One region of the Janthinobacterium sp. GW822-FHT07A03 genome, then DNA from elsewhere that is predicted to be linked to it. Evidence: predicted binding sites of a transcription regulator. Region 1 holds the regulator's gene; the other holds the start of a gene.

Region 1 (7,650 bases):
CCGCGCGTGCAGCGCATGGTCGCCGCTCAGCCGTGCGCGGGGCGGCCCGTATGCTGGCGAAACTTCGCCGCGATGGCGTGCGCCTTGGCGCTGGCGGCAGCTTGCTGCTCCGGCGTCAGTTCGTTCTGCAGCCAGTGCCAATAGTCATCCTGGTAGGGATTGGTAACGCCGGGGGCGAGGATGTCGTCGTACACGAGGCGCAGGGCCAGCAGGTAGCCATACGCCTGCGGCGCATCTTTCTGCACCACCTCGCCATCGCGCAAATACGCCATCATCAGGGTCGACACGCTGGTCAGCTCCGCCTCGTCCGCCTGTGCCGTCAGCTGGGCGATGGCTTGCCGCTTCCACGCCTGCACCAGCGGGTCGTCGGGACGGTTGCGCAGCGCGCTGCGGTCGCCGAACGGGCCTTCCGACAGGAACAGGGTGGCCGCGCCCGGCACACCCGCCTTCGCGGCCGTGGCCAGATAGCCCAGGCGGTCCTCGCGCTGGCGCTGCGTCAGGCCCGCGCACAGCTGCTGCTGGGCGGCTTTTTCTTCCGCCGTCATCTCGCGTCCCAGCTCGAATTCCAGCCCCGGCAATCGGCCTTCTTTCTCAAAAGAAATACAGTCATCGAGCAGATTGTAGGCCGCATACGCGTCTTCCGGCTTGCCGCTGGCACCCAGGCGCGCAAGCTGCTGCGCGAGCGTCACGGGAACGGGCGCGGCACCGGCGGCCGGGGCGGCATCGATAGTCAGATACGATGCCAGGCTGCGTCCCGGCGGCGCGCCGGCGGCAGCGGTGGCGGCAGTGTCCGGCGTGCCCCCGTCGGGCGCGGGCCAGTACGCCAGCGCCAGCAGTGCCGCGATGGCAGCGGCGATGGCGATACCGGTCAGTTTGCTGTTCATAGGAGGTGGCACATAAGAGGAAATGCACGTTACCACAGGCGCACGGCACAGTGCCGCACGCGGCGCAGGCAATCAGCCGCCGGCCTTTTTCGGCTGGTGGCCCAGCTTCACCAGCGCAGCCAGGATGGTCTCCACATGGTCGCCCTGCACTTCGATCACGCCATCCTTGACCGTGCCGCCCGAGCCGCACTGCGTGCGCAGCTGCTTGCCCAGCAGGGCCAGGGCGATGGCGTCCAGCGGCAAGCCCTTGACCACGGTGACGCTCTTGCCGCCGCGGCCCTTGGTCTGGCGCGACACGCGCACCACGCCGTCGCCCACGGGCGCCGTCCTGGCTTGCGCCTTGCAGGCGCATTGCGCCAGCGGCTGGCGGCATGCGGGACACATGCGGCCCGTTTCGGTAGAGTAGACGAGACCGCCCTGGGAGCTGCTTTTCATGATGAAGAAATAAAAGATAGAAGGCCGCGATTGTACCAAGCGGGAACAGAATCAGGCTCCCACCCGCCCCATCCGGCAACGCGCGGCCGCCTGCACTATCAACGCAAGGTGACGAACACGGGATTCGAATAGAACCACAGGCTGCGGTAATTGCGGTCGTTGATGTCGTTAAAACGCTGGGTGCTGTCCGTCGTGCCCGTGCGCTGGTCGGCCAGCGGCTCGCCGCCCTGCGTCAGGCCCGCGACATCCGTACCCAGATTGGTGCCGCGCAGACGGAAATACTGGTTCTTCGTTGCCGTCGTTTCGTAGCTTACGCTGGCGTAGCCGTCGGCCCCGACTTTCCAGTCCGCGCTGGTGAAGCGCTTGAGCACGCGCGTGCTGGCATTGCCGGCAACATTGTAGGCCGGCGTGCCCGCCACCGCCTTCGCGCCCACATCGCCGACGATCAGGTCGACATGGTCGACCACGGGCCTGACGCCGGCAGCCACGCCGCTGTCGACGGGCTTTTCGTAGTTGTTTTTGGACGGGCTCCTGAAGCGGATGGTGATCGTGACTTTCTCGCCGCTGCCCACCTTCAGCTCGCCGCCCATCTCCTTGCGGTCGTCCTTGCTGGCGAGGTTGAAATCGAGCGCATTGATCAGGTCGCCGTAAGTCGAGAACATCTTGCCCGAACGCAATCCGGCCAGCAAGTCCTTCGCCAGCGGGGCGCCCTGCGCGCCGTTGAACACATAATTCTTCGCATACTCGCCGGGAAAATAGCCGCTGCTGTTACCGCCGACGATCTTGAAGTGGGTATCCGAATCGGTCAGGTTCCAGATGCGGCGCCCCTCGCCCAGCAGCGCATCCCATGGCCCGCCCAGCTTGGCCACCACGTAATCGACGCCCCCATACACGCGCAGCAGCGCATTCTCGTCCGTGTAGGCGGCCGTGTAGCCACCCCGGTCCGGTTCCATCTGGTTGCCGACCATGCCTTCGATGGCGAACATGATGTTCGGCGCGGCATCGTTGAAGGCGCGCAAGTCGGCGATGCTGTAGCTGCCCTTGTTGCGCGACGGATGGTTGATGACGGCGTAGCTGGTCTCCGGATAGTTCTGCTTGAGCCAGTTGATCGCTTGCAGCGCATCGGCAGCCGTCTTGTTGTAGCGGGTATCGCCGTATTTGGCTTTCCATGCGGCAACATCGGCAGCATCGAACATGGCCGCGTCGCGCGTGGTGAACAGGTATTCGAATTCCTTCATGCCCCGGGTGCTGGCAGCCAGTTTGTCCACCCCTTCGAACAGGCCGATGCCGATGTGGTCGTGGGTCGGCATGTCCCACTCGAAGCCGGAGAAAATCAGCTTGTCGGCGTAGCTGCCGCCCGCCTGCAAGGCCTGCACGCGCGGAATTTCATAACGCCCGGCGCCGATGGACATGGGAATCGGCGCCGCCAGCGGCGCGCCCAGCGCGTCGCGCGTGGAGACGCGCAAATGGTTCGACAGCGCCATCCAGTCGAGGCCATACGTGGTAAAGGCCTTGGCCAGCACCTTGTCCAAGGTCTGGCTGACATCGGCGTCGGCCGATTGGGTGGTATGGGTGTGCAGGTCGCCGGCGATCCAGCGGCCGGCCGGTAGCGGCGGCACGCTGCCGGCCGGGTTGCTGTCGCCGCCGCAGGCGGCAACACTCAACAGGATGGCGATGGCCGAAGCAAGCAATGTTCTGGAGTAAGACATGGGATGGACCTGGAAGCTGAAAAGAAGGGCGACAGCCTAGCATTCCAGTATGACCAGCAAATGACATGCCCCACGCCCTGCCGGCCCGAAAAACCCGTCCTAGCTGGCCGGCGGCGGCGTCGGCACTTCCGTCACCGTCTCGGGGATACCGGACAAGATCGTCACGGCAACCCGGCGGTTGCGCGCGCGTCCTTCCGGCGTGGCGTTGGGCGCCACGGGGATGTTGTCGGCGTGGCCCACGGCCGTCAGGCGCGACGCCTGCACGCCGCTGGCGATGAACAGGCGCACCACGGCGCTGGCACGGGCGGCCGACAGTTCCCAGTTCGAGGCAAAATTGGAATTGCTGATCGGCTGGACGTCCGTATGCCCTTCCACCTGCACGTCGTGCGTGTCATCCTTGAGCAGCACGGCGACGGCGCGCAGGGCCTGGTCCGATTCCGCCGTCAGGCGCGCCGCGCCCGGGTCGAACAGCACGCTGGCATTGATTTCCACGCTGACGCCGCGGCTCGTCTGCGTCACGCGCACCTTGCCTTCCTTGGCCAGCGGCGCCAGCGTGGACGTCAGGTCCTGCGCCAGGCGCGTCATGTGTTCGCGCTCGCGGCGGATGGCTTCCGTGCGGCGTTTCAGGGCGGGGTTCGGCAGCGGAATGGCTTGCGGCGCTTCCATGATGATGGGCGGCGCGCCCTTTTCCAGGCTGAAGGCCTGGCCGATGGCGTTCTGGAAGACGCGGTATTTGCCCTCGTTGACTTGCGAAATCGCATACATGACGACGAAAAACGCGAACAGCAGGGTGATGAAGTCGGCGTACGAGATCAGCCAGCGGTCCTGGTTGTCCGGTTCCTCGTCATACTTCCTGCGCGCGCGCCGCATCATGGTCAGTGCTCGCTCAGTGCTCGTGCAGCAGGCTGGAGACGCGCTCTTCGATGATGCGCGTATGGTCGCCCGTGGCGATGTCGTACAGCACGGCGGCCGTGATTTCATACTGCACCACGCGGCGCGAGACGATGGCCTTGAGTTTATTGGCCACCGGCAGGAACAGCAGATTGGCCAGGCCCACGCCATAAATCGTCGAGACGAAGGCGACGGCGATGCCGCTGCCCAGTTTGCTCGGGTCGGTGAGATTTTCCATGACGTGGATCAAACCGAGCACGGCCCCCAGGATGCCGATGGTGGGCGAATAGCCGGCCGCCGATTCCCACACCTTGACGGCCTGGCGCTCGGCCATTTCATAGGCGGAGATTTCCACGTCGAGCAGCTGGCGCAGCTTGTCGGGCGCGATGCCGTCGACGATCATGCGCAAACCCTTGGCGTTGAAGCGGTCGGCCGTGTTTTCCATCAGGCGTTCGAGCGCCAGCGGGCCGTCGCGGCGGGCCGTCAGGCTCCATTGCCCGATGTCGCGCGCCAGCGCGGCGCGCGTGTCGGACGGCGGCAGGAAGACCCAGCGCAGCATTTCCAGGCCGCGGACAAAAGTGCGCAGCCGCGTCTGCAGCAGCACGGCGCCGAAGGTGCCGACGATGACGATGGCAAAGGCGGCCGGCTGCAGCAGGGAGGCCATCTTGCCGCCTTCCAGTGCCTGGCCGACCAGCAGGCCCGCCAGCGCCAGGAGCAGCCCGATTACGCTGGACCAGTCCACGCCTGCTCCCTCAAGGTTGCGCGCAGGCGCGCGACGGCCTGGGTATGCAGCTGCGAGACGCGCGATTCGGATACGCCCATCACCGCGCCGATCTCCTTCAGGTTCAGCTCTTCTTCGTAATACAGGCCCATGAGTATTTTCTCGCGTGGCGGCAGCGCGTCGATGGCATCGATCACGGATTGCCGGAAATCGGTATCGAGCAGGGAACGCAAGGGGTCGCTGTCCTCGTCCACGCAGTGGCGGTCGAGGAAGCTGTCATTGCCGTCCGGGTCATGAAAGTCTTCGTAGTACACCAGCTGGTGGCCGCCGCCGTCGCCCAGCATTTCCTGGTAGTCGGCCAGCGACATTTTCAGCAGTTTCGCCACTTCCGACTCCGTCGGCGGGTGGCCAAGGCGCTGCTGCAAGGTGCTCATCGCTTCCTCGATCTTGCGCATGTTCTGGCGCATGCTGCGCGGCAGCCAGTCGCTGGTGCGCAATTCGTCGAGCATGGCGCCGCGGATGCGCAGCACGGCATACGTCTCGAACTGCGCGCCATGCGTCTCTTCATAGCGGGTAATGGCATCGAGCAGGCCGATCATGCCGGCCTGGATCAGGTCATCGACCTCGACCGAAGGCGGCAATTTCGCCTTCATATGGTGCGCCAGACGCTTCACCAGCGGAATGTGCTCCGTCAGCAAATAGTCCTTGTTCGATTTCCCTTTGACCGTGTACATAGGCTGCTTATTGTTTTCTCGTCTTATCTGGTGCTACGGTTGGTATCAGGCGCTGAACTGGTGCGGGCTCCCCGTCTGGTACAAGGTGCCGCCCAGCACCGGCGCCGCCGAACGGGCCAGCCGCTCGGCCAGTCCGCGAAACGCCACCGAGGCGCCCGCCAGCGGAAACGCATCGACCACGCTGCGGCCCAGGCGCGCCGCGCGGTGCAGATACTCATCGGCAGGCACCGAACCCATCGAGGTCAGCTTCACGGCCAGGTAGCGGCTCGCCGCCTGCGCCATATTATCGTATACCACTTTTGCCTCGGATTCGGAAGCGCCGGTGACGAGAATGCCGAACGGACGGCGTCCCAGTTCCTGGCTCAGGCGCTTGATCAGGCAGTACGCCGCCTTGATCGAGGTGGCGCTGGTCGACACTTGCACGACGATATCCGACGAGGCCATCAAGGGCACGGGGAAGCAGGCGCCCTCGTCGGCCACGACGCCGTCGACCAGCACGATGCCGCTCTGGCGCGCCAGCACCTCGAAGGTCTTGCCCAGGCGGCGCAGTTCATCTTCGCCCGCATAGTCCATGCTGTCCATCAGGTGGTTGCGCGCGCCCAGGCTGGCCACGCCGAAGCCTTGCGGCACCTGGTGGATGACCTGGTTCAGGCCGCACTGCTGGCGCGCCACGTCGCGCAGGCTGGCGCCGTGCGCCAGTCCCAGCCGCGCCGCCACGCCGTCGCTGCCGCCGCTGGCGTCGAGCAGCAGCACGTCATTGCCGCCGTAGACGAGCGAAGCGCCCAGGTTGACCAGCATGGCGCCCTTGTCGTCCTGCGGCGTGGCCGAGAGGAACGTCATGACGCGCGGCTGCGGGCCGGCCAGCATGCGGCGCAAGCCTTCGGCCTGGTCGAAATCGAAATTAGCCAAGGTGCACCCCGCGCGCTTCATTGTTGCGGGCGGCCGCCTGCGCCATCAGCAGCGGCAGTTCGGCATCGGAAAACTGCGTCGCCGCCGCATCGCGCTTGAGCTTGAAGGCGCGGTCGATCAGGTAGCCGCGGTCGGCCAGGTACAGGTCTTCCGGCACGCGCTGGCCGTTCGACACATAAAACAGGTTCAGTTTCTGGCGGATCACCACGTCGAGCACGTTGCCGATCGACGCCGCTTCATCGAGCTTGGTCATGATGCAGCCGGCCAGGCCGCTGCCCTGGTAGGCGCGCACCACTTCGTTCAGCGTTTCCTGCGTCGCCGTCGAGTTCAGGCACAGCAAACGCTTCACGTCGGCGCCGGCGCCCGACAGCATGGCCACCTGTTCCGTCACCATCTGGTCGCGCTGGCTCACGCCCACCGTATCGATCAGCACCGTGTGCTTGTTCTTGAGTTCCTTCAGGGCGATGCGCAAGTCCGCCTCGTCCTTCACCGAATGCACCATCACGCCGAGGATCTTGCCGTAGATGCGCAGCTGTTCGTGCGCGCCGATACGGTAGGCATCCGTGGTGATCAGGGCCAGCTTTTCCGGGCCGTGGCGCATCACGCAGCGGGCCGCCAGCTTGGCCGTGCTGGTGGTCTTGCCGACGCCGGTCGGACCGACCAGCGCGAACACGCCGCCCTGCTCCAGCATGGCGTCTTCATTGGCCACAGTATTCAGGTTGCGGCTCAGGACCGTCTTGATCCAGCGCATGCTTTGCGCACCATCGAGACCGGCGGGCAGCTTGTCGATCAGGTAGCGCGCCAGGCTGGCCGAAAAACCGGCAGCCAGCATTTCGCGCAGCACCACGGCTTTTTGCGGCTCGCGCTGCTGCGTCGAACCCCACGAGATTTCCGCCAACTGGGTTTCCATCATGCCGCGCATGGCGCGGATTTCATTCATCATGCCGCTCATCTCGGCGGCGGCGTTTTCCTTGACGTGCGCCAGCGCGCTGGCCATCATCTGCTGCATGCGGGCCATGTCCACTGGCTCGCCGGCTGCCTGGCGCGGCGCGGCAGGACGTGGCGCAGCCGGGCGCTGGGCCGGGGCGGCCGGACGCTGCGGCGTGGCGAACTGGGTCTGCAACTGGGGACGGGGCTGGGCCATTTCGGACGCGGCCGGCGGCGAAGCCAGCGAAGCGGCATCGTCATTGGCCAGCGCGAGGATTTCCACCACGCCATCGGCCTGGCGGTTCGACAGGATCACGGCATCGGGACCCAATGCTTCGCGCACCTTGCGCAACGCATCGCGCGACGAGGCGCCCGTAAATTTCTTCACATTCATGACCGGCCTCCCAAGGCGGGGGTGGCGCAATATTGGCTGAACTGTG
Region 2 (7,650 bases), on a different contig from region 1:
CGCCTGCCCATGCCGCCGCCCATCCAGGCGCTTGCCGGCGTCGGCTTGCGCGCCGCGCACTACCGCGACTTCCTCGAACGCCGGCCCGCCGTGGGCTGGCTGGAAGTGCATACCGAAAATTATCTGCAGCCTTCGGGCTGGGACTGGCACGTGCTGCAGACCTTGCGCCAGGATTACCCCGTCAGCCTGCATGGCGTGGGACTGGGCCTGGGTTCTGTGCAGGGCTTTTCCGAGGCCCATTTGCAGCGCGTGCGTGCCGTGGTCGAGCGTATCGAGCCGGCCCTCGTGTCGGAGCACTTGTGCTGGGGCGCCGTGGCGCAGCAGCAACTCAATGATTTGTTGCCGCTGGCCTTGAATGGCGCCGCCCTGGATTTGCTGTGCGCCAGAGTGGGGAGGGTGCAGGATGTGCTGAAAAGGCCGATCTTGCTGGAGAATGTCGCCACTTACCTGCGTTTTGCCGACGATGCCATGAGCGAGGCGCAATTCCTGGCGGAACTGGCACGGCGCAGCGGTTGCGGGCTGCTGCTCGATATCAATAATCTGTATGTGAACCAGTGCAACCACGGCGAAGATGCCTTGGCGGCCATGCAGTCCATCGCGCCGGGCAGCGTGGGCGAACTGCACCTGGGCGGCCATCTGCTGACGCCGCATGCCGTGATCGATCACCATGGCGCCGCCGTGGCCGATCCCGTCTGGGATTTGTATGCAGTCGCCTTGCAGCGCTTTGGCGCCATTCCCACCCTGGTCGAATGGGACACGGATGTGCCGCCGCTCGATATCCTGCTGGGCGAGGCGAGCAAGGCGCAAGCCATGCTGGCGCGCCATGCGCCGCAAACGCCATGGCAGGAGGCGGCGCTGCCGACCCCGCCGCCACCCGCAGCGCCAGACGCGCTGGCGGCAAGCCAGCAAGCGTTTGTCACGGCCCTGCTCGATATGGTGGCAGTCCTGCCGGCGTTCGCGGGAGCGGCGGTGCCGCAGCGTTTTGCACTGTACCGCGGCAATCTGGGCGCCACCTGGCGCCGCACGCTGGCGCACGCCTATCCCGTCGTGCTGGCGCTGGTGGGCGAGGATTTCTTTGGCGGCCTGGCGCGTGCGTATGGCCGGAAGATGCCATCCGATAGCGCCGATTTGAACCAGTTTGGCGCCCGTTTCGCCGATTTTCTCGCTGCGTTCCCGCCAGTGGATGAGTTGCCTTACCTGCCGGACATGGCGCGCCTGGAATGGGCCGTGCACCTGGCCCATTACGCGGCCGACGGACAGGGCCTGGCGCCCGAGTCGCTGGCCGCCCTGCACCCCGATCAGCTGGAAGCGCGTCGTTTTACCCTGCATCCCGCTTGCGCCTTGCTGGCGTCGCGCTGGCAGGTGGCGGCACTGTGGCAGGCGCATCAAGAGGGGGAAGGAGCGGGGGAAGGGCAGCGGGTGTTTTCGCAGGATATGCAGGTGGCCAGCTGGGCACTGGTATGCCGGACGGGCTGGAAGGCGCAGGTGCTGGTGCTGGATGCGGCCGCGCATGCGGCGTTGGCGCTATTGCAGCAAGGGCAGACCTTCGGCGCCGCGCTCGATGTGGCGTTCGAACTGGTCCCGGCATTCGACCTGGCCGCGCACTTGCGCCAGTGGCTGGCGCATGCGGTGCTGGCGGCGTAGCTATTTACTCGAAGGCCCGCAGTACGCGTGCTTCGCCCGTCTGGTCGCGGTACAGCGCGTTGGCGGCCAGGGTGGCGTCCATCATGCGCGTGACTTGCTCTTCTTCAAAACGGGCCAGTTCGGCGGTGGCCGCGACGAGGGCCAGCTGCAGCCTGGCGCGCGCGCTCTGGTAAAGGCTGCTGGTGTATTTGTCTGTGTTACGCAGCAATTCTTCCGCGTTTTCTATTACCTGGCGCAAGTCGCCGATCAGGCGTTCCTGGCTGCGCGTACCTTGTTCGGGATGGTGGTCCATGGCGCTTCCCTTCTGCAATCGATATTTATCTGACAATAGCGACGTCTTGCAGCTTGATCCAGGCAGCCGGGCTGGCAGGCATGCTGGCTGGACGCATGGGGCCGCTTTCGCGCCCCATGCCGGGGTCAGACAGGAGCGACGACCGTGATACGGATATCGCCCACGCTGACGACCTGGCCGGCGCGGATCTTGGCGGTCTTGCGCAATTCCTTCTTGCCATCGACCTTCACCACGCCGCTATCGACCATGACCTTGCCTGCGCCACCGCTGTCGCACAGGCCGACCAGCTTCAGCAGCTGGTTCAGCTCGACGAACTCGGATGTTAAATCAAAGCTTACTTTTTGCATTGTATCCCTTATTGCAACGATGTGTTTTCAACACTGAATGACGGTGTCAACTAAGGTCATAGTTTACATGAAGCCTGGGGCAATGCAGGCTGAGCCTTAACTTTTGTTGGGCTGCGTCATCTCCAGTGGCACGATCCATGCGCTGAATTGCTCTTCCGTCACAAAGCCCAGGGCCAGCGCCGCTTCCTTCAGGGTCGTGCCTTCGTGCTGGGCCTGCTTGGCGATTTGCGCCGCCTTGTCGTAGCCGATGTGCGGCGCCAGCGCCGTGACCAGCATCAAGGAGCGTTCCATCAGTTCGGCGATGCGACCACGGTTCGGCGCGATGCCGTGCGCGCAATGCTCGTCGAAGCTGCGCATGCCGTCGCCGAGCAGGCGCGCGCTTTGCAGGAAGTTGTGTGCAATCAAGGGCTTGAAGACGTTCAGCTCGAAATTGCCCGAGGCGCCGCCCACCGTGATGGCCACGTCGTTGCCGAACACCTGGCAGCAGAGCATGGTCAGCGCTTCGCACTGGGTGGGATTGACCTTGCCCGGCATGATGGAGCTGCCCGGCTCGTTTTCGGGGATGGTGATTTCGCCGAGGCCGGAACGGGGGCCGGACGCCATCCAGCGCACGTCGTTGGCGATTTTCATCAGGGCCGTGGCCAGGGTTTTCAAGGCGCCATGGGCGGCCACCAGCGCGTCGTGGGCGGCCAGCGCGGCAAACTTGTTGCTGGCCGTTTCGAATGGCTGGCCCGTCAGGCGCGCCAGTTCCGCCGCAATGCGACCGCCAAATTCCACGTGGGCATTCAAGCCCGTGCCGACAGCCGTGCCGCCGGCGGCCAGCTGCAGCAGCGGCGGCAACGAGGCGGTAATGATGTGCTCGGCGAAGTCCAGCTGCGCCACGTAGCCGGAAAATTCCTGGCCCAGGGTCAGCGGGGTCGCGTCCTGCAAATGGGTGCGGCCGATCTTGACGATGTCGGCAAATTCCGTGGCTTTCGCATCCAGGGTGGCGCGCAGCTGGCGCAGCGGCGGCAAGACCGTGTTGGCGACGGCCAGCGCGGCCGCCACATGGATTGCGGTGGGAAAGATGTCGTTCGAGGACTGGCCCAGGTTGACGTCGTCGTTCGGGTGCAGCAGGCGCTCGGCGCCCCGCAAGCCGCCGATCAGCTCGGAACCGCGGTTGGCCAGCACTTCGTTCATGTTCATATTGCTTTGCGTGCCGGACCCCGTCTGCCAGACGGCCAGCGGGAATTCTGCGTCATGCTTGCCGGCCAGCACTTCGTCGGCCGCCTGCGTGATGGCGATGGCTTTCTTGCCATCCAGTAATCCCAGGTCCAGGTTGACGTGGGCGGCCGCGCGCTTGACGGTGGCCAGGGCGGCGATCAGTTCGGGCGGCATCTTTTCCGTGGAGATATGGAAGTGCTCGAGCGAGCGCTGCGTTTGCGCTCCCCAAAGCCGGTCGGCGGGTACGTCGATCGGGCCAAAACTGTCGCGTTCGATTCTGCTGCTCATGGCATCCCTTTCATCGATGGAGGTGGATCGAGTGTACTCCAGACGTCAAAAAGGCACAGGATGATGCTGTATTGCATCATTTTTGCCCTGACCCATCTATATTTTTGGGATTTCCTGCCGTTAAAGACGGGCGAGTCCCCATTATTTATCCTGTTATCAAAGCGATCAGTCCATGCAGAGCAGCATCCTTCCCCGTTGGTCCCTGATCGCGTGCGTCGCCGCCAGCCTGGCCTTGCCGCCCGTCATGGCGGCCGAACTGGGCGAGATGGCGGTGCTGTCGCACATGGGCCAGCCCCTGCTGGCCGAGCTCGAACTGACGGCGCTGGCGCCCGATGAGGCTAACGGCGTGGCCGTGCGCCTGGCCTCGCCCGATGTGTACCGGGGCGGCGGCATCGGCATGGACCCGGCGCTGCAAACCTTGACGATCAGTCCGTTTGAGCGCGGTGGACGCCACTATGTGCGCGTGGCCACGCGGCAAGCGATTCAGGCGGGCCATGTGCACCTGTATTTATTGCTGGGCAATGGCAATGGCGCCATCGTGCGCCTGGGCACCTTGTGGCTGACGCCGGCGCCGCCCGCCGCCGTTGCCATCAGTGTGCCAGCCAGGCCAGCCGTTCCGGCGCCCGCGCCTGTCTCCACGCCTGCGCCGTTGCCGCGCGCCGTACCCGTCGCGTCGCCCGACGCCGCCGCGCTGGCGGCCCGCGCGCGGGCCGAGGGCCTCGTGCGTCCGGCGCGCGTGTTCGTGCCGCCGCCCGCTGCCCCCAAACTGACCGCCCCGGCGCTGCCGCGCCGTGCCACGGCGCCCGTGGCCGCCTGTACGCCTCAGGCGGATACGGGGCAGGCGGCAGCGTGCCTGGCGCTGGACGAGAAAAATACGGCCCTGAATGAAAAGCTCGGTGAGCTGGAAGGCAAGATCGGCGTCTTGCAACAGGCGCTGGCCCTGCCTGCGGCCGCGGCCGCCGTGCCGCCCGTCGCCGCGCCAGCCGTGGCGGAAGCGCCCCATGGCAAACCCAAGCCCCTGCACGCGGCGCCTGCCGCCGAGAAGGAAAAGAAATCGGCCAGCAACGGCTTGTTGTGGCTCGGTATCGGCACTTTGCTCTTCCTGCTGCTGACGGCGCTCATCGTGTACATCGTGCGCAAGCGCAGGCAAGCGGCGGGGCCGGGTGCGCCGTCGAAATACTGGGTTCTGCTGCGCAAGCCGTTCGGCCGCAGGAAGAAGGATGTGCCCGTGTTGACGGAAGCGGTGGAGGAGGAAGCGGCCGCGCCGGAAGCAGAGCCGTTCTCGCGTTAATGCTGTTGCAAGGCCGCTCTACAATTTGATATAAAAAAAGATATTGAAAAAATACATGGAAACGCTTGCCAATCACGTTGCCTATTTTTTAAAGATGGTGATATGATTAATTCAGTGGACTTGCTCTACGACAAAACAGCCCCAGCCTGGCGCAGTCACCAACGATAGTGTGGCGCGGCAAACCAGGTGTAGCGTTGCATAAACGCCTGGGTCTGGAAGCGGTTTGCGATGCCGACGATGTGCTCGCGAACGCCGGATGCAACCGGCAGCGAGGCGACGCCAGGAGATACCTGGGGCTCGCCTTCCACATTCCCCTCCTTGTTTTTCGCGCGCCGCAGACGCCGCGCTCCCGGCAAGGCGGCAGACGTAAAAAAAGCACCCGCGGGTGCTTTTGTCGTTTCTGGCGCGGCTAGCTTCTTACATGCGGGCGCGCGAACCTGGCATGGCGTTCGACAGCTGCGTCATCCACGGTTCCGTGATGGCGCGGATTTCGCGGTCATTGGCCAGGATTTGCTTGAGCAAGTCGATCTTGCGCAGGCGCGAGGCGCCGGCCAGGGCAGGCACCTTGCCCGCCATGGTTGCGCTGGCGGCGCTGGCGCACTGGTTTTCCAGGGTGTCCAAGTTGTCCCAGTCGCTCGAACGTGCGGCCACGACCATTTTATTGGTCATTCCTGCAATATTTTCATACATCGAAAGAACGTCGTTGGAGGTCATGAGCACACCCGTAACTAGTGAATGGATTACCGCTTGTCTAGATTAACGGCGGCTCCAACGGGAACTTGAGGGTGTTTTTGAAAAAAAAGTGAAAATAATTGGGACGTTTGCTGGCTGGCCGCCGGAATCGTCCGCAAACCCCCCATGGATGCCGGGGTGGCGCTGCCGGCAGCGGCGGATTTATTTGACGAGTTCTTCCAGTCCGGCACTCAGTTCGGCCGGCGGCGGCATCCTGTCGACCAGCACGGACGGCGGCAAACCGAGCGCTTCGGCCACCTCGTTGGGGTAGCAGGCGATGATTTCTTCATTGCTCAAGGCATTTTCCTCGATGCGCGCGCGCCAGGCGGCCAGGTGGATGATGGCGGCCAGGCGGTTCAACGGCGCCTTGGCCAGCGGATCGGGAAAGGCGGCGATGGCCTCGGCAAAGGCGGGCGGAAACTTCCAGCGGCGCGCCAGTTCGGCGCCCACCTGCGCAAAATCGTAGCCCAGCGATACCCGTTCCGCATCGAGCCGGCGCGCGTCGAGCGGCGGGGCAATCTTGTCGAGCTGCATGGCTTGCTCGGGCATGGCGGCATGGATCACCAGTTGTCCGATCGCATGCATCATGCCGATGGTGAAGGCCAGGTCCTGGTTGTCGCCCGTCTGCCTGGCGATCCAGCGGGCGGATACGGCGCTGTGCAGGCTGTAGCGCCAGAACTGCGGCAAATTCAGTCCCGGCACGGCCTTGAAACCGCTGACCAGGCCGGAACTGATGACGAGGGTGCGCACGGTAACAAAACCGAGCATCAGCACGGCGTCTTCCACCGTGCCGATGCTGCGCGAGACGTGGTAATAGGCCGAGTTGGCCAGCCGCAGCAGCTTGGCGCTCAAGGCCGGGTCCGCTCCCAGTTGGCGCGCGATGTCTTCGGTGGCGATGGCGGGGTTGTCGAAACTGCGCACCAGTTCATCGACGATCTTCGGGGCGGCAGGCAGGGCGTGGGGATGCTGGAACAGCGCTTCCAGTTGCATGGCAATCTCCTTGGCGTTCGCGCGGTACGGCGTGCAGTCGTGCAACTATATGCTGATTTTTTTGTCCGCATGCAAAAAAGTTCCGGGACGGTTTTTTGCCCAAAAAGGCAGGGTTTTCAGGGTATGATTTTGGCTATTACATCGAAAGGATCGCCATGCACGGTTTGCGTTTTTCCTGGTCCCGGACGCCAGTCCAGGCTGCCATTATCCTCGCCCTGGCCGGCGTCTCGCTGACCGGTTTGCCTGTCCAGGCGCATGGCCAGCAAGCGGCCGCCAGCGCCGGCGTTCCCGCTGCCGCGAAGGCCTTGCCCGGCGACGATTTCTACGATTACGTGAATGGCGACTGGCTGCGCAGCACGGAGATTCCTGCCGACCGCAGCAGCTGGGGCTCGTTCGCCATCCTAGCCAACGCCACCAACGAGCGCATCATTGGCCTCGTCGAAGGCCTGGCGGCGGCGCCACAGGCGGATGCGGGCGCGCGCCAGGTCAGCGATTTTTACCGGTCCTGGATGGATGAAGCGGCTATCGAAGCGAAAGGCTGGGCGCCGATCAAGCCCCTATTGACAAAGATCAATGGCATACGCGACCAGGCAGGGCTGGCCCGCGCGCTGGGCGAGAGCTTGCGCGCCGACGTCGATCCGCTCAACTCCACCAATTTTTATACGGAGAACCTGTTCGGCCTGTGGGTGGCGCAAGACTTGAACGACACCACGCGCAATGTGGCCTATCTGCTGCAGGGCGGACTGGGCTTGCCCGACCGCGCGTTCTACCAGAGCGACAGCGCGCGCATGCAGGGCTTGCGCGCGGGCTACCAGGCGCATATCGCAGCCATGCTCAAGCAGGCCGGCTACCGCGATGCGCCG

The links. Region 1 encodes FliA, which starts transcription of late flagellar genes. Its sites were predicted from a motif close to CTAAAGTTTNNNNNNNNNNNGCCGNTA; they were not measured.
Region 2: a site for FliA is predicted at 5,823-5,849, ahead of AC1RJW_RS13445 (flagellar protein FliT). Genes of this name have one in related genera too.

What each region holds. Positions count from the first base shown of each region.
Region 1 is NZ_JBXAKW010000001.1:61,359-69,008, reverse strand. Features, by position in the region: gene AC1RJW_RS00305 (hypothetical protein) at 27-884, opposite strand; gene AC1RJW_RS00300 (translation initiation factor Sui1) at 957-1,319, opposite strand; gene AC1RJW_RS00295 (CehA/McbA family metallohydrolase domain-containing protein) at 1,418-3,028, opposite strand; gene motD (flagellar motor protein MotD) at 3,128-3,898, opposite strand; gene AC1RJW_RS00285 (flagellar motor protein) at 3,915-4,661, opposite strand; gene AC1RJW_RS00280 (RNA polymerase sigma factor FliA) at 4,643-5,374, opposite strand; gene AC1RJW_RS00275 (MinD/ParA family ATP-binding protein) at 5,420-6,283, opposite strand; gene flhF (flagellar biosynthesis GTPase FlhF) at 6,276-7,604, opposite strand.
Region 2 is NZ_JBXAKW010000004.1:248,497-256,146, reverse strand. Features, by position in the region: gene bufB (MNIO family bufferin maturase) at 10-1,644, shown strand; gene AC1RJW_RS13470 (hypothetical protein) at 1,649-1,936, opposite strand; gene AC1RJW_RS13465 (RNA-binding S4 domain-containing protein) at 2,062-2,283, opposite strand; gene fumC (class II fumarate hydratase) at 2,380-3,774, opposite strand; gene AC1RJW_RS13455 (type IV pilus assembly protein FimV) at 3,947-5,065, shown strand; gene AC1RJW_RS13450 (hypothetical protein) at 5,221-5,373, opposite strand; gene AC1RJW_RS13445 (flagellar protein FliT) at 5,483-5,755, opposite strand; gene AC1RJW_RS13440 (HDOD domain-containing protein) at 5,960-6,787, opposite strand; gene AC1RJW_RS13435 (M13 family metallopeptidase) at 6,943-7,650, shown strand, end outside.